DNA from 3 places in the Caloramator mitchellensis genome. Region 2 is predicted to be linked to each of the others. Evidence: predicted binding sites of a transcription regulator. Region 2 holds the regulator's gene; each other region holds the start of a gene.
The links. Region 2 encodes Rex, which represses fermentation and respiration genes when NADH is low (regulators of the CRP and FNR family bind a similar motif). Its sites were predicted from a motif close to ATTGTTAANNNNTTAACAAT; they were not measured.

Region 1 (6,245 bases), 180 kb from region 2:
GTTTTCATCAGAAGATGTTAAAAAATTCATTATGGCAGGTTCAAAAAGCCCAAGACTTACAAAGTATAAAGTAGAGTTTATTAAAAAGGCTTTAAATTATAAATACACATTAAAGGAAATAGGAGATTTTTTAAAAATTAGCGAATCTGCAGTATGCAGGTTAATTAATAAATCGCTGAATTGAGAATCATTTTTATATTTGTAATATGTTTAACAGCGTATTCTAACCAAAATGCAAGTTTTCTACTTCATCTTAATGATGAATTTTTCTAAAATAGTTCAACCTCTCTTATATAAAGGAATGGCATTTTAAATTAGCATCCCCTTCCCTTAAAAATGCCATTCCCTTTTTTCATTTTTAAATTGTCAAACAATTCAAGAAGTCAAGAAATCAAGTGAATGTCACCAATAGGTGTGCCACGACACCTGCTGCTAAGCCGCCGATTGTGTGGGCGAAGATAGCTTTGTTGGTAAGCTGCCTTGATTCAAGAGCATCCATCATTGCAACGTGAGTTGAAAGATAACCACTCCAGCACATTCCCATGGCTGTAAACACAGCAATTTCGTTAGCTCCAATCAATCCCTGCTGCAAAAATTTAGGAACAAGTCCAATTGCAGCACCTACTGCTCCGAGAGCAGTTATAGGAAATGCTATAGCCTCTGGGTTTTTGAATCCCAAAAGCGGCTTTAATATAAAGCTTAGCTTTTCCCCAATCCACGGAAGCACCGGAACCCCCTCGTAAGCAGCGCCTGTATATACCCCACCCTTTGGTGAATTAGTGAGCATCATAACAAGAGTGCATATTACAATTACTCCAGGAATTATCGAAAGCCCCATTTCAACTCCAGTTTTACCTCCATCCAATATCGCCTCAAGCGCCCTTTGAAAAATGCTGCCGCTTCTTATTTCTCTAAATTTAGTCAAATCAATTGACTCTTCACCTTCATATGCCATTTTCTCCGTTCCATATTCCTTTTTAGTAAAATGCATCATTATTCTAACGCTTACTATGCTTCCTACAACTGCACCAATATTCCCAATTATCGCTGGAAGTATGAAACTTTGTCCTTCAGGAGCCTGTGAAATCATAAATGTTGTCACAATAAGCCCCATTCCAAATGCAGTTCCAAGATTAGTGAGTGCAGGAATTTGATATCTCTTAAAATATCTTGCAAAACCTTTATCCTTTGAAAGAGTAATTATTGCTGGATTATCCGAAAGATAAGTTGTTATAACTCCAATACTCGCGGCACCCGGCATGTCATAGAGCGGCTTCATCAATGGCGATAATATTTTATTAATAAGCGCAACCACTCCAAATTCAGTCAAAAGTGCACCAAATGCTCCCGCAAGAACAGCTATTGCCATAATAAAAAACACTGTGTTAATCAAGAGGTCATGAGCTGTTTTCATCATAGTGCTAAACATATTTGCAATCCCCATAGTTTTGGATAAAAATAAAAAAGAACCTGAAATAATGGCAATAAAAATAAATGATTCAGCATTTACTGCCTTTACAATTTTTTTGTCCACATAACTCCCCCCCATGTGATACTAAATAAATTTTACCAGATAATACACACTGCAACAATATTTGTTAAGTAGTTGACAAAAGATAAAATAAAAATTCACCCCAGAGATTAACTTTGGGATGAATTTTTAAAATATATATTAGGGATGAGGGGGGCTATTTTAAATTTATATTAAGTTATATGGCAAACAAATTTATTTAACTTCCAGACTCACTCGATTCTGGTTCTGGATATATTACAGTCGGATTTTCATTATTTTCTCCTACTCCAATCTTCAATGTGTTATCATTAATGTTGTAATTATAATAAAAATCATAATTAGCATTTTGTTTTGGCTTTAAACTACTAAGATTCTCTATATAATTAGAAAGAGTGTAATTAGTAGTATCCGTAAAAATGTTATTTTCGACCTTTGCCCATCCTGTGGTTGCGCTTAGTTCCGCTCCTTCAGCCATCGCCTCCTGTATAGCAACTGCAATCGTCTTTGCTGTCAACAAATCTGCAGTTTGCTTTGACTTTTGCAATGCCTTCATAGTCTGAGGAGCTGCAATGCTAACAATAATTGACATAATAGCAAGAACTATAATCATTTCAAGCAAGGTAAAACCTTTTTTCTTCAAACTAATACACCTCTTTTCACAATTTACTCTTGATACCCTGTTGAAACAATTTTATTATAAATCACTCAAACTCATTATTTTTCTTTATCTACCACCTCTTCTCTTGTAATCTATTTATGATTATTTCCATATTTTAGCATTTTAAACATCAAACTAAAAAATTTATTAAAATTTTTTTGGGAATTTTAATAACTTCTCTTAAACTTTTTCATCTATTTAGATTTATTTCCACTTTTTTCATATTCTAAACATGCAACAAAAAAATTTTTCAAAAATTTTTATAAAAATTTTAAACGAAAAAAAGGACTGCATTGCAGCTTTTCTGCTTTGCAGTCCCTATATCCTAACCCTTAAATTGTCAAACAATTCAAGAAGTCAAGAAATCAAGTGAATGTCACCTATTTTAAAGTAAACTTATATATATATTCACTTGAATAACCATTTTTATTATTTATTACAACTACCTTCAAATAATAATCTGTAGATGTTTGTCCAGGTGCAAGAGTATTTATAACCGTGCCCTGAGCTGCATCATGCCATACGAGTTCGCCTACATACTGATATTTTACGTAGAATGAATAATCTTTGCTTAAATCTCTCGAATCGCCTTCCTTTATCCATTCAAAAGCTCCACTTGTAGTAGCTTCAAAACCTTCTAAAGTCACACTTCCAGTTGTCGTTGATAAAATATTTTTTGTAGATGCATCAGGGTCAGAAGAATATATCTTATAATCTCCATCAGTAATTCCCTTAGATTTATATAAAGCACCGATATAAGTTGTAGGATCACTTCCAGCAGTTAACCTTATTTGTGGTGTTTTATTTGTATCAATATTAAATGTAATTGATTGGCCAGTTGTAGAAATCGTCGCTGGTTTCAATAGGTTATCTTCATAATTTATATTCACTTTATAGGTTCCTGGAACTCCTGATACTTCTTCGCCTTCCCAATAACCGTTATTCAAATAGAAATTATAGGTAATAGCCGCTGAATTTCCTACTGAAGTATTTGTTATAGTTCCTTTTACAACTGCTGATAGCACAGGGTCATATTTTACTCTTACCTTTGCACTATACGCTGTTAAATTTCCATTTGTTTCGGCTTTTCCAACAACACCATATAATTCCGGTGCAGGTGGTTCAACAGAACTGTTAAACACCTTAACTCTAATATTCTGTGTTGCTATATCTTCGCTTCCATTCTTTAGCTTCAACACCATATTTAAAGTTGAGAGCCCTGATGCTGTTGTAATATCAGTTAATTTTACAGATGCATCCGTTGTTGAGTTGCTAACATTGGTGCTTCCATTAATATCTAAGCTATAACTTACTCCAGAACTTCCGCTTGTAGTTACATTAATTTTTACATTATCTGTTCCTACAAATCCTGCATTTGCAATATACTTGGCTGTTAATGTATTTGTAAGTTCATCAAAATTAAATAAGTTATTATCCTTGCTGTCAAATACCTTATAACTTCCTGCAGTAACAGTAATTTGAGGCATTTCAACGAGTGGAACATAAGCAATTTGTCCTGGCATCTTATTTAAACTTGGAATAAATCTCACTAAAACATAACTCTTTCCATATAGCAATGTCTTATCAGAGATTAACTCCTGACTGGATATCCAATTGTTCCCGTCAAACGAGCACTCAATTAAACTATTCAATCCACTGAAGGAACTTGTATTAAAGTTATAGGCCACAATAGGTTTTTGTTGTGCAAGGAAGGTATATGGATTAGATGGACTCTTTAAAGTATTGTCACTATAATATGCAATCTTTAAAAATTTATTTTCTCCATCCACTAAATTCTCAACTGCACTCTTTGGTATATCAAAATAGTAGGAACCGTTCACACCTGAAGATCCTGAAGTTGTAGTATAATTTGAAATATTATCATTCGCATTGCTTACAAACCCATAGCCAATATTCGGGCTCTTTCCAGTAAATGTAACCCTATATTTATTTGAACTACTATCATATTCTGCCTTAACAATTGTTGGTGCTTCAGATGAATACGTATAAACTAAAGCATCGCTTGGCGCACAGCCGGATTGAGTTTTAACTATCTTAAGAGTGCCTCCATCGGAATCCAATTCAAGCTTTGTAATCTTAGCAATTCCCGACTTATCTGCAGTAGCCTTTCCTAAGGCCTTATCATTAGTATCATATAAAGTTATTATATCTCCCTTAGCCAGACCTTCAACCACGACATAGTCAGCTTTTGCACCTTCAAAATTATAAACCTTTACCTTATCAACAGCCACCATCGTTGAATATCTAGCTTTTCCTATTGAAACCGAAGTCCCATAACCAACTACTTTACCCTTATACGTAGTAATACCGTTCTTAACCTTTGTATTCCTTAAATCCCAGTTAACAAGCAATTCTCTTACAGAACCATCCCCCATAATCGCCGAAACCTTATCAGGCAAAGGCTCATTTGAATCTATTATCGTTTCCATTACTACACTTGCAACTTTTTCATCTGGCTTAAATTTTGCTGCTGCAACAGCTTTATCTGTTGAACCAATTTTATAACTGAATAGTTTGTTTCCCTTTGTAAAATAAATATAATCTTCAGCTATATTAATATTAGTTATAACCTCAGAATAAACCAAACTGCCGCTTCCAGTAGAATCCGCCTTATACAGCTTTCCGCCCAACATATTACTTCTATAATAAACATCGTTTGTCGTTTGAGCATTAATTACAGTAAATTTTTCTTTTTTAGTATCATTAGCCATTACATTCACTTCTGTTAATCTATTGTTCGAAACACTTCTGTATAGTTTCCCATCAAACCCTGCAGCATAAACAATTCCGTCATTTGTAACAGAGATATATCTTACTCCAGGGCTATATGAGCTTCCTACTGTAAATACATTTTTGGCTCCACCGTTTAAATTATATGAATATAGCCTTCCTTTATCAGATAAATTGCTATAATAAATCATATTATCAAATACAACAAGATAAGCTGCCCTATTGCTAACAACTGGGTAATTTACACTGCTATTATATCTACTCATTAAATATATATAGCTACTCTTTGATCCATTTATATAATAAATATAATCTCCAACTACATTTATATAAGATGATAATACATTATTTAGCCTGGTTCTTTCAGTTCCATCTGTTTTTATTTTATAAATCTTTCCACCATCCGAAAGATTACTATAATAAATATAATCGCCAACTACATTTATATATCTTGCATTATCTTCAGTAATTGGATATTCATCCAATCCATTAATGCTCTTTTTATATATCTTTCCGCCATCTGCTAAGTTGCTATAATAAATAAATTCACCGTCAGATGCTGCCAGTCCATTATTACTTATGTTGCCAGTAACCCTGCTGCCAGAGGTGCTTCCATCACCTACTATTGTTAATAAAACTGGAAAATTCGTTACACTCGAAGTGATGTTATTAACACTTCCTTCGGCTACTTCATTTCCCGAAGACGAATAAATGCTAAAATTAAAGTCGCTATTTGATGTTATCAATGAAGTTGTCTCATAAATACCTTTCCTATCAGTTGTAATAGTTCCAGTTCCAATATCATAATAAGATGCATTTGAAACTCCATAAATACTGTTAATCTTTACATAAACAACGCTGCTTCCTGTAGTTCCGCTTTTTGTTATATCAACAAGAGCATATCCATATTTAGCCGAAGTATTACTTCCTGAAGCTGATATTTTCCTATAAAGGTTATTTGCATCTGCAACATATTTTGTCCCATTTTCGCTATCAGTAGAATATAATGTCAACATTCTTCCGTTTGTTGAAACAATTTTGTCCTCAGTTACATAATTCCCATTTTTGTCCTTAATAGCTCCATCTTGTTCAATATAATAAACTTTATCAGGATACTTAGAAATTTGGTCGTTTACTAATGTGGAATTATTCTGCATATAATTTAAAGAATAAATCTTATCTCCAGCTATAACTACATTTTTCGGCAGTTCACTTGTAGTTGCCGCAAAATTTATTTTAGGTAGCATCCCTAAAATCATTATAATCGTCACGAAAAAAGCAATAAATCTTCGCATGTTTCTACCCCCTTCATATATTATATCG
Region 2 (6,245 bases):
TGCTTTAAAATCCTAATTCCGTATCCATACTTGATAGCTTCCTTTAAAATTTCATCCTTTTCCAGCTCTCTTTTAATCTCACCGTAATCTCTACCCAAGTCAAAATATTCCCACCAGAAATTTTTATCCTCCTCTTTAGCCCCCTCAAGGCAAATAACATCATCCTTCTCGTATGCATAAACTACCTTCCCTCCAGCAACTCCTATATATCCATCCTCATATTTATTCCATCTAAAGCACTGACCGCATTCAAAAATATGCTCTAAGTGACATTCACTTGATTTCTTGAGTTCTTGAATTGTTTGACAATTTACATTTGTCTTTTGTGTCATCATCCTCGCCTCCTTTGCAAATTATTATCTTTATTATACATTTTTCTTTAAACAAGTGATAGCATGTTGTTTAATTAAACAAGCAAAAATGCAACCTGGACTTTAAGTGCGCGTTTTCTTCAGGTTATACCTTACGATAGGCACCTTTTTATATGTTCCACTCCGCAGCCACAGCGAACTTTCAACACCAAGCTATCGCGAATTCCGCGCCACAAAAAAAACGTCAATCATAATCTTCCGATTGACGTCTTGAAAATTTATTCTTTTGCAGTGAATAAAACTTGAACTATTTTTCATTGCAGAAAATCCAGTAAAATTTTCTGCACGGTATTATAAACTATATAAAGTATAAATTCTGATATTTGGGAGCTAACGAATTATACCACTTTAACAATTAAACTAATTTTCTATAATTATTTGTCCAAATTGGCATACAACTCAAGAAGTCAAGAAATCAAGTGACAGGCACCTATTTTATTTTTTCTTTAATAACATCCCAGATGCTTCTATCTTCCCATCCAAGGCTCCAGGCACCAATTCCAGGCAAATCAAATTGATTTGCTAGGTCCATTCTCCAGCCCATAGAAGTATTATCCTCAAGCCAAACTATATACTTATATCCATCTGCATTATAGGTAACAACGTTTTGCTGTGCCTTACTGTCAAAAAACATTCGTCCACCATATTGTTGCATATAATTCATGGCTGTATTCGTTGATATAGCCGAAGAGGATACTACAAATTCTTTAATAGTATTAGCTGGCACCTTTATTGAAACAGTCATTGGAATATATCCAATACCTCCATTAAATTCAACCTTATACCAATTTGAACTTTCTCCCAACAATTTATAGGAATCACCTATATTAGCCGGTTGCAGCTTTGTGCTTGAAGTTGAATTACTCGAATACACATAGTAATTAGCCTTTGTAAAGACAACTGAATCATACGGATTATTTACTACCTTTAGCTTATATAATCTTAGGTAAAATGGAACCCCAAGAACTAATTTTTCCTTTGGTATTCCAATTTCTATTAACTCTTCTATTGAATCCTTAACCCATGGATAAGACCCTACTGAACCAGCTGTCGTTGATGATGCAACATGTTCGTCGTAAGCCATGAGAATCATGTAGTCAACATAGTTTATGAGGGCTTGTCTATCATACCACTTTGACCATGTCTGGGAAGTTGAAATTCTAACAACATCTACTGATACAACCATGTTATATTTTTTAAGCTCAGCAGATAGGTCCCTTACAAATGCAGTGAACAAATCCTTGTTTGCGCTTATCGTTCCTAATGCTTCAAAGTCAATGTTTATTCCATCTACGTTATAACTTCTGGCAAGCGAAACAACCTTGCTAATTACTTTTTTCCTTACTGTCGCATTTGTAAACATTGCGTAAGCTCTATCGGCATCAAATTCAACAAACCTTGGCCAAACTTCATAGCCATTGTTGTGAGCCCTTTTTATATATTCTGGGTCTGCATTGTCTATAACATCTATACTTGAAACATTTCTATAATCTCCTGTCATATCAAACCAGGTAGGTGAAACAACATCAAGCCCTGTCTGTGAAGATTTAATATTTATATAATCGGTGTCTTCATCATAGGTTCTTGAGTTTCTACTCTTGTCGTATATATACTGCCATGCTAATGTGAACTTATCATTTGGAATGTTGTCAAGTAAATCCACCTTATCTTTGTGGACGTATCCGATTGAACTTCCCTTTATAATTTTATAAAAATCGCCTTCTATTCCAAGTATTTTGAATGATTCATTCGCAAGCAAAAGCCTGTCATCCAGCGTTCCATCCAATGTCTTAAACATCGTGACATCTTCTTTAAGCCTTATAAATCTTCCAACCAAAGGATTTTCTTCCCTGCTTGGAGTATATTTTGCAACATATTGTGAAGAAACATATCCCTTGTTTGTCTTTAGGAATGTTCCTGATTTTCCTATGATAGCAATTATATTGCCCTTGTAATACTTCCCAACTATGGCGGCTGTTGTAGAAGGGGCTTGTCTAATATTTAATGTTGAAGCAGTTACTACTGCTTTGTAAGAAGTAAAGGTCGAAGTGCTTTGGATATAATTTTTTATATAACTTGAACTGTTATATATATATCCCTTTGAGGTTTTTAAAAAGCTTCCAGATTTCCCTGTTACGGTAACAACAGTCCCTTTTGTATACTTGCCGACTATCTTTGCTGAAGTGCTTGCACTGCTTCTTATATAGATATAATTAGCAATTACCTGAACCTTATATTGCTTAAAGCTTGCCCCAGAATTTGTCGATACAGTCTTTAAATAATTTGGACTGTTATAAATATATCCCTTTGAGGTTTTTAAAAAGCTTCCAGACTTTCCTATTACGGTAACAACAGTCCCTTTTGTATACTTGCCGACTATCTTTGCTGAAGTACTTGCACTGCTCCTAATGTTTAAATAATTAGCAATTATCTGAACCTTATACTGCTTAAAGCTTGTTGTAGCAGACTTAACATCAATATATAAGACTTGTGTAACGATTAAAAAAATGACGAGAGAGAACGATATTTTCGACGAAATTTTCTTCAACTCCCCACTACCCCCTTATTTTTTAAATTTTCGACATATATTTACGTTAATTATAAATAAAAAAAAGGCGTAATTCAACGCCCAATTTTTTCCTTAAACAATTCACTTTCATTAAGTCTATAGCTAAGTGTCAAAAGGCTTTCGCTAAGATGAACATTCTCAACTATTACATCTTCTGGAACAGCAATATCAGTAGGTGCAAAGTTCCATATGCCTTTAATTCCCGACTTTACAAATGCATCTGCTATTCTTTGTGCTTGTTCCTTTGGAACACAAATAATACCAATGTCTGCAGGATTATTCTTTAAAAATGATTCAAGATTGTCAACATCCTGAACTTCTATATCCCTGATTCCCATCCCAATCAATTTAGGATTCCTATCAAATATACCTATCAGGTGAAAACCTAACTTTTCAAAATTTGTGTAATTAGCTACTGCCTGACCTATATTTCCGGCCCCAACGATAACTGTTTTATATTCCTTATTAAGTCCTAGTATTTTTCCTATTTCGTCCCTTAGCGCTCTGACATTGTATCCATATCCCTGTTGGCCAAAATCACCAAAATTATTCAAATCCTGTCTTATTTGAGAAGCTGTAAAACCTATTCTTTCAGATAATTCCTTTGATGATATTCTTTCAATGTCATTTCTTAATAACTCTCCTAAATACCTATAATACTTTGGAAGCCTTCTGATAACAGCCATCGATATTACTGTTTTTTTACTCATTATATCACCTAACCCATTGTTTATATTTTAACATTTGTTCTTAAAAAAAATTGTAGCATTTTTATTTAATTATATAGCAAAATTAAAATTTTGTGAATACTTGTGAAATAATTTATGCCTTTAAATTCTATATTTTGACTTTATTTCTTCGTAATTATATAATATACTCGTAAATTTAATTCTGAGGTGGAAAAATGGTAGTATTAGAAGCCCAAAATATTTCAAAATCATACGGAACAGATGTTATTTTAAAAGATATAAATTTAAAAATTGAAGATAGCGAAAAGGTTGGACTCGTTGGTAAGAACGGTGCAGGTAAAACCACATTGTTTAAAATATTATCAAAGCAAATCGAGCCTGATAATGGAGCTCTTTTTATTTCTAACGATAAGACAATAGGCTACTTAAGCCAGAACATTGAATTCGAAATAACAAACAATGTATTTGAAGAGGCGCTAAAGGTATTTGAAAATGTCAAAAATATCGAAAATAGATTGAGAGAACTTGAATTGTTGATTTCCAGTGAAAAGGATGAGCAAAAGCATAGCGAGCTTTTAAATGAATATGGAATTTTATTAGACAAATTTGACATGCTCGATGGTTATTCGATTGAAAATCAAGTAAGAAGAATTTTAACAGGTCTTGGAATACCATCTTCAGATTTTACTAAGAGCGTGGTAAATCTATCAGGCGGTCAAAAGACAAGATTATCACTTGCAAAGCTCCTTTTAAAAAATCCTGACATTTTGCTCCTTGACGAGCCTACCAACCATCTTGATTTAGAGGCAATTAAATTTTTAGAAGAATTCCTTAAGGAATATAGAGGCGCCTGTATAATAATTTCACACGACAGATACTTTTTAGACGTTATTACCACAAAAACATTTGAGCTTATAAATGGAACAATTGAAGAATACAACGGCAATTACACATATTTTATAAATGAAAGACAAAACAGGTTAGAGGAAAAACTAAAACATTATGAGCTACAGCAAAAAGAAATACAGCGACTTGAGGAGATGATTGAAAGGTTTAGGTCCTTCAACAGAGAAAAAAGCATAAAGCAGGCCGAGAGCAAAGAAAAGATGCTTGATAGAATAGAAAGAATAGAAAAACCTCAAGTATTCCAAAACAGCGTTAAAATCAAATTTGAAATTAAATTCCAAAGTGGAAATGATGTAATAAGCCTTGAAAATATTAAAAAATCCTTTGGAGATAAAACTCTGTTTGAGAATTTATCGCTTTTTATTAAGCGTGGTGAAAGAGTTGCTCTAATAGGCTCAAATGGAAAGGGAAAGACTACCCTTTTTAGGATAATTTGTGGACTTATAGAGCCAGACGCAGGGTTTGTTAGACTAGGAAAAAATGTATTGATAGGATACTATGACCAGGAACAGAGCAATTTATCAGAAGATAAAACGGTAATCGATGAAGTTTGGGATGAATATCCAAACCTTACAACCACTCAAATCAGAAATTACCTTGCAGCATTTTTATTTACTAAGGATGATGTGTTTAAATCTATATCGACGCTATCCGGTGGAGAAAAGGCAAGGCTTTCAATGCTGAAGGTCATGCTTAAAAAACCTAACCTACTTTTATTAGACGAGCCTACAAACCATCTTGATATTCTATCAAGGGAAGCTCTTGAAAATGCCCTTATGGATTATGAAGGAACTATATTTGCTATTTCCCACGATAGATACTTTCTAAACAAAATATTCAACAAGATTATAGAGTTTGACGGTAGCACCTTCTCTGAATTTATCGGTAATTTCGATTACTATATTCAAAAAAAGAATACCAATTCGGATGAAATTGTTATAAACACTGTTGGGAAAACTAAAACACAAATAAAGGACGAAAGGCGAAAAGAACGCGAAAAAAGGGAACAGCAAAAGGCAAAAGAAAACGAAATAAAGGATATTGAAAAGCAAATCGAATCACTTGAATCAAAAATAAGCGACCTTGAAAGCCTTCTTTGCCAGCCAGATATTTATTCTGAACCGGATAAGGTTGTCCAAATCACAAAGGAACTTAATTCTAATAAAGACTTATTAAGTAGATTATATGAGAAATGGGAAGAACTATTGAATTAATCCCAAGAATTATTTTATTTTACAATACCAAAAAACTTTGATATCAATGTTTAAATGAGTTTTCAGAAAACTATTAAATAGATAAATTAAGCTGTCTCCTTTAAGAGACAGCTTCTTCTTCATCTATTGATTTTTGAATTTCATTTAATGCTTTCTTTAATTCTTCAATTGAGAAAGGCTTGTTGATAATATAATCTACACAATCAAGGTCATCGTTCTTCAGCTTTCCTAGCCAGCCTGTCATTAAAATAAATGCTGCATCTTTTTTTCTTTGCTTTATCATCTTTGATATCTGAACGCCTGTAATATTAGGCATTGCAAGGTCGCATATTACAACATCAAAATTATTTTTATCGAATGTTTCGATTATTTTCTCATCATCGTTTACAACCTGTGTGTTATGGCCAAGCACCTCAAGCATCTCTGAAACTACAGCTGCAACCTGACTTTGATCATCTATTACTAGTATGTTTAGTCTTTTCTGATTTATTGAACT
Region 3 (6,245 bases), on a different contig from region 2:
TGATTGTTTTAAGCCAATCAGGTGAAACTGCAGACACTCTTGCTGCTCTAAGACTTGGAAAAGAAAATGGAGCAAGAGTTATTGCTATAACAAATGTTGTTGGAAGCTCAGTTGCAAGAGAAGCATCTGATGTATTATACACATGGGCTGGCCCAGAAATTGCAGTTGCTTCAACAAAAGCATATACAACTCAATTAGTTGCAATGTATATGATAGCACTTCATTTTGGTAGATTGAATGGAAATGTAACATTAGAACAATACAGAGAAATTAGAGATGAAATGCTTAAGCTTCCAGAAAAGGCACAGGCAATTCTTGAACAAAAGGAAACAATCCAAAAGTTTGCCTATGCACACCATACAAACAAAGATATGTTCTATCTTGGAAGAGGTCTTGACTTTGCTGTTGCTCTTGAAGGAGCGCTAAAGATAAAGGAAATTTCTTATGTTCATGCTGAAGCATATGCAGCAGGAGAATTAAAACACGGAACAATAGCTTTAATTGAAAAGGGAATTCCAGTTATAGCACTTGCAACTCAGGATGAACTGTTTGAAAAGACAATAAGCAATATTAAGGAAGTTGTTTCAAGAGGTGCACATGTTATCGCATTTGCATTTGAAGGAAACGACGATATTGCAAAGGTTTCAGATGTTGCTGTATATCTTCCAAAAACACTGCCAATTTTAGCACCAGTGTTAAGCGTAATTCCACTTCAACTTCTTGCATACTATACAGCAGTTGAGAGAGGCTGCGATGTAGATAAGCCAAGAAACCTTGCAAAGTCAGTAACAGTTGAGTAATTTATTAGTAATTTTGTTGTAGAATATAATTGAATTAAGTCTAATCCATGATAATAAACTTCACTTTATAAGACAAACTTTGAACCAAAATCCCGTAGCAAATGAAAGAGAAATCTATATTTGCTGCGGGATTTTTTTTTATTTGATTTCAAAAACATTAAAAAGAATGATATATCTGGAATTAGACATATATACAGAAGTTTTATTATGCTATAATATTAATATAAAAACTGGACTAGAATGACAGATATTTTTGAATTCAGGGCTAATTATTAGCAAAATAAAGAAAAGGAAATTATAATACTATTGTTGAAGAAATTTTACTGATCATATGAAAAATTAATTGTGAAAAGCATCTTAATGCAATATTGTTAATGGGAGGGTTGATATGACAACAGACGAAATAAAGGAGATAATACAAAATGGAGAGAATTCATATATTGAATTCAAAGAAGAAGAAATAAAAGCAAAAGGACTTAATAAGCCATACTATACTTCTGATCATAAATATTACATTCGGGTAGGAAGCACAAAGAGGATTGCAACAAAAGAGGAATTGTTGAGGTTATTTGAAGCAAGCGGAAGTTTTCATTTTGATATTTCTCCTGTTGAAGGAACTTCCATAAAAGATTTAAACATTGATATTATTAGGGATTATTTTATGAAGTATAATACATTTGATTTGTTTGATGAGCCTTCAGAATCTGTGGAGAGAATACTTATTAATGCTGACATACTTAAGGATGTTGATGGGAGAAAACTTTGCACTGTTGGTGGACTACTTATATTTGGAAAAAATCCTGAAAAACATCTTCCGCAGAATGGAGTAAGTTTTGCTCATTTTAAAGGCAATGAAATTACTGATGAACTAATTGATAAAAAGATAATAACTGGAAGAATTCAAGATATTGCTGAACAATTGATGATTGTTATAAAAAACAATATGCTTGTTCCATCTGTAATAAATGGCTTGAAAAGAGAGGATAAAGAAGAATACCCTATGATTGTTATGAGGGAAGCCATTGTAAACTCTCTTGTGCACAGAAATTACAGTATCAGCGGTTCAAAAATAAGGGTATTTATGTTTGACGACCGTATTGAGTTTAGAAGTCCTGGAAGACTTCCAAATACTGTAACAATAGATAAGATGAAAATTGGAGTTTCCTATTCACGAAATCCTTTCCTTGTTAAGTATATGGAAAACATGAGATATATAGACCAATTAGGGAGAGGAATACCAATGATACTTAAGAAAATGAAGGAGGCAGGAGCAAAAGAACCGCTACTCGAAGAGTATGGGGAAGAATTTATTTTAACAATATATAAAGCATGAATGAGTATTTATTTTAGACAGGAGGATAAAAAATGACTTTAGAACAAAAGTTTGAGAAATTAAAAAACATATTAAGTGAATTAGGCAGCGTTGCAGTTGCCTATTCCGGAGGGGTTGACAGCACATTTTTGCTGAAGGTTGCACATGATGTTCTTGGAGAAAATGTAATTGCAGTAACAGCAACTTCATCGACATATCCTGAAAGGGAATTCAATGAGGCAAAAAAGTATGCAGAGCAATTTGGTGTTAAACATATAGTTATTGTATCTGAGGAGTTAGAAATTGAAGGATTTTCAAAGAACCCTATTGATAGATGTTATTATTGCAAAAGGGAACTATTCTCAAAGATATATGATGTTGCTAAAGAGTATGGCATTAAATATGTTGCCGATGGGTCAAACTTTGATGATTTAAATGATTATAGACCAGGTATGAAGGCTGCAAAAGAATTAAATGTAGTAAGTCCAATTAAAGAGGCACAACTAACTAAAGAAGATATTAGGGAATTATCCAGAAGAATGAATTTGCCGACATGGAATAAGCCATCCTTTGCATGCTTATCTTCAAGATTTCCTTATGGGCATGAAATTACAGAAGAAAAACTTAAAATGGTTGAAAAGGCGGAGCAAATACTTTTGGATTTAGGCTTTAAACAGGTAAGGGTCAGACATCATGGTGAAATTGCAAGGATAGAAGTAGCAGCACAGGAAAGGGAAAGATTCTTTAATGTTGAGATTTTAGATTTTGTTGGAGACAAATTTAAAGAAATTGGATTTACCTATGTAACTTTGGATGTGCATGGATACAGAACAGGCAGCATGAATGAAAAAATAATAAATTAATAAATAAAAAACCAGGAGAAAATTTGATAGCCATAATTTTCTCCTGGTTTTTTTGTTTAAACAACTGATAATGACATGCCAATTAACTTCAATAAATTTAAAAAGAGTTAATTATTAAACAATGGTTTTAAGTAAACTTAATAAAAATTTAATTTTTTTGCAGAAGGAAATAAATAGAATATATAGAAATTATTATTAATATTAATACTAATGAGAGGTCATTGTTATGGAGATACAAAATTATCTTTCTAACATTGAAAAAATTCTTGAAAAGCATTTTGATATAGAAAAAAATGTGGAACTATCAGGGTTTAATTGTGATTTGTTTGCAAAATATAGAGTAATAAATCAAAGAACCTTTTTAACTAAAAAAGATGTTATCGATAGATATGAGAATAATGAATTTATATTTATAAAACAAGCAAATAATTGGGATTTAGTTGAAGTTGAGCATTTTACAAAAGAACTGATACGAATTTCCAATCTTCTGATAAAGCCGAATCGTTATCATATGTCTACTGCGATTACAGGAGTAATATTGACCGAAAAATCTAATCAAGCAATCCAGCAATTTGTTGAAAAATTTAAGTATAATAAGAGCTATATGTTTTATTTACATGGTTGGAGTGAAATTAGATTATTGCTCGTTGACCTAGTTAATATGAGAGTTTACACAAACAAAGCGGGTAAAGGGGTTAAAAAGGTGTTTGAAACACCAAATAAATAAAAGGGGGATTTTTTATGAATTCACTCTGGCTTGTTATTATTGGCGCAATCCTATTTTTTGCCGCTTATACTCTATACGGAGGATACCTGGCAAAGCAGTGGGGTATTGACCCTAAAAGACAAACTCCATCCCACACAAAATACGACGGAATTGACTATGTTCCAGCCAACTCAAAGGTTTTATTAGGGCACCATTTTGCATCAATTGCAGGGGCAGGACCTATAGCAGGACCTATTCAAGCTGCTATATTTGGTTGGCTACCAGTTTATCTTTGGATTATTATAGGTGGAATTTTTGTAGGGGGTGTCCATGACTTTGGTTCACTTTTGGCATCGATTCGACACGAAGGTAAATCAATTGGAGAAATAATTGAAGCTAACGTAGGACGCAAAGGAAAACTGCTCTTCAACATTTTTGCATGGTTGACTCTTGTGCTTATAGTTGCTGCATTTACAGATATTGTTGCTTCTGCATTCGCATATAACCCTCAGGTTCAAGGGTATCAATCTGGACCTGCTGCAGCAACTTCATCAATGTTATTTATGATACTTGCTGTTACATTTGGATTTATGGTTTATAGAAAGAATTATGGCTTGGCTGTGTCAACAGTTGTAGGAGTAACTTTACTATTCCTTGCAGTATGGATAGGATATAAATTCCCATTTGTTGCACTTTCTAAAAATGCGTGGTATGCAATCTTATTAATCTACATCTTCCTTGCATCAACACTACCAGTTTGGCTACTACTTCAACCGAGAGATTATTTAAATTCATTCATGTTATATGCAATGCTTCTTGGAGGTCTATTAGGTATATTTGTAATGCATCCAACATTACAACTTTCGGCGTTTAAGGGATTTACAGTCACGACAAAGGCTGGGGCTCAATATTTGTTCCCAATTTTATTTGTAACAGTAGCATGTGGTGCTATTTCAGGTTTCCATTCACTTGTGAGTTCAGGAACTTCAGCTAAACAAATAGATAAAGAAGAAGATGCAAAGTTAGTAGGATATGGTGCTATGCTAATTGAAAGTATGGTAGCAATAGTGGCTCTAATATCAATAGCTTATGTATCTAAGGCAGAAGGGACGCCTGCAGTTATATTTGCTAGCGGTGTAGCAACTTTTATGAGTAGTTTTGGTATCCCACTTGAATTTGGAAAGGTATTCATAATTTTGGCGTTTACAGCTTTTGCACTAACAAGTCTTGACACAGCTACAAGACTTGGAAGGTATATATTCCAGGAATTATTTGAATCAGTAGCTGGAAAGGGTTCAGTCTGGACGAATATGTATACTGCAACAATCGCGACAATTGTAGCTTCGGGGCTATTGCTTCTCTATGGTTATCAAAAGATATGGCCAATATTTGGTTCAGCTAATCAAATGCTTGCGGCTTTGGCATTGCTTGCACTAACAGCATGGTTATTAAGACTTGGTAAGAATATTTTAGTAACACTGCTTCCAATGATATTTATGTTTGCAGTCACACTAACTGCATTGGTTGTATTAATGAAGAACTATTTTATAGCAAAGAATTTTGTGCTTGTAGTTGTAGCAGCAATTCTATTCATTTTAGCAGTAGTATTGATTTTTGAAACATACAATGTCCTGAAAACTAAGAAGTCATCTAAAGATATAAAGGCTTAAGTAAATTGGAGCTAGCATTAATTGCTAGCCCTTTTTTATTTTATTATGTATGTTATAATAAACTTAGATTTTTAAGTTTGGAGGTATAGCTGTGCTATTCTTAACGCTGTTTGAAAGAATGTCTATAGTTGCTTTAGTTGCATATATGTTCACCCATACGCCATTATTTAAAAAGATATATAAAAGGCGGTTTGATGTTAGCGATAAGTTAATACTTATAATATTTTTTAGTGCCTTTTCTATATTAGGAACTTATCTTGGAATAAGGATGGAGGGTGGAGCAATAGCTAATATAAGACCAATAGGTGCAATCGTTGCAGGTTATATTGGAGGTCCTTTAGTTGGAAGTGCAGTAGGTTTAATAGCTGGTGGACATAGATATTTGTTAGGCGGATATACTGCGTTAGCATGTGGGATATCGACAATTATGGAAGGCTTGACTGGAGCATTTTTTAGAAGTAAAAAAGGTGATTTGTCTCCCTTTGTTGGATTTATATCAGGGGTAATTGCCGAATTTATTCAAATGGGAATTATTCTGCTTGTATCAAAGCCGTATAGTCAGGCATTAGAACTTGAAAGGGAAATAGCATTTCCAATGATAATAATCAACTCATTTGGTGTTGCAATTTTTATCGATATTATAAAAAATGTAATAAAACAGTATAACGAAATTGGAGCGTCCTATGCTCTAAAATCATTAAATATAGCAAAACAAACATCGGTTTATTTGAGAAAAGGGCTAGATGAAAACACAGCACAAAATGTGGCTGAGATAATTCAAAAAACAGGAGAATTCAAGGGAGTAATTATTGGAAATAGAAAAAAGGTTCTTAAATATTTAGGAGAAAAAATTGACGAACAAATTCTTTATGAAGATTTTATTGAATACTTGCA

Region 1: the regulator Rex is predicted to act here: its motif matches at 1,595-1,614, upstream of ABG79_RS03130 (CD0519/CD1768 family membrane protein).
Region 3: the regulator Rex is predicted to act here: its motif matches at 3,079-3,098, upstream of ABG79_RS04720 (DUF8052 family protein).

The regions. Positions count from the first base shown of each region.
Region 1 covers NZ_LKHP01000002.1:312,937-319,181, forward strand. Annotated here, with positions in the region: gene ABG79_RS03125 (transposase) at 1-184, shown strand, start outside; gene ABG79_RS03130 (CD0519/CD1768 family membrane protein) at 392-1,549, opposite strand; gene ABG79_RS03135 (prepilin-type N-terminal cleavage/methylation domain-containing protein) at 1,731-2,153, opposite strand; gene ABG79_RS03140 (DUF5050 domain-containing protein) at 2,552-6,217, opposite strand.
Region 2 covers NZ_LKHP01000002.1:135,007-141,251, forward strand. Annotated here, with positions in the region: gene ABG79_RS02245 (DNA-3-methyladenine glycosylase family protein) at 1-332, opposite strand, end outside; gene ABG79_RS02250 (SH3 domain-containing protein) at 802-2,919, opposite strand; gene ABG79_RS02255 (redox-sensing transcriptional repressor Rex) at 2,994-3,650, opposite strand; gene abc-f (ribosomal protection-like ABC-F family protein) at 3,845-5,749, shown strand; gene ABG79_RS02265 (ATP-binding protein) at 5,850-6,245, opposite strand, start outside.
Region 3 covers NZ_LKHP01000004.1:105,937-112,181, reverse strand. Annotated here, with positions in the region: gene glmS (glutamine--fructose-6-phosphate transaminase (isomerizing)) at 1-800, shown strand, start outside; gene ABG79_RS04730 (ATP-binding protein) at 1,189-2,133, shown strand; gene larE (ATP-dependent sacrificial sulfur transferase LarE) at 2,166-2,975, shown strand; gene ABG79_RS04720 (DUF8052 family protein) at 3,202-3,702, shown strand; gene ABG79_RS04715 (carbon starvation CstA family protein) at 3,717-5,351, shown strand; gene ABG79_RS04710 (LytS/YhcK type 5TM receptor domain-containing protein) at 5,443-6,245, shown strand, end outside.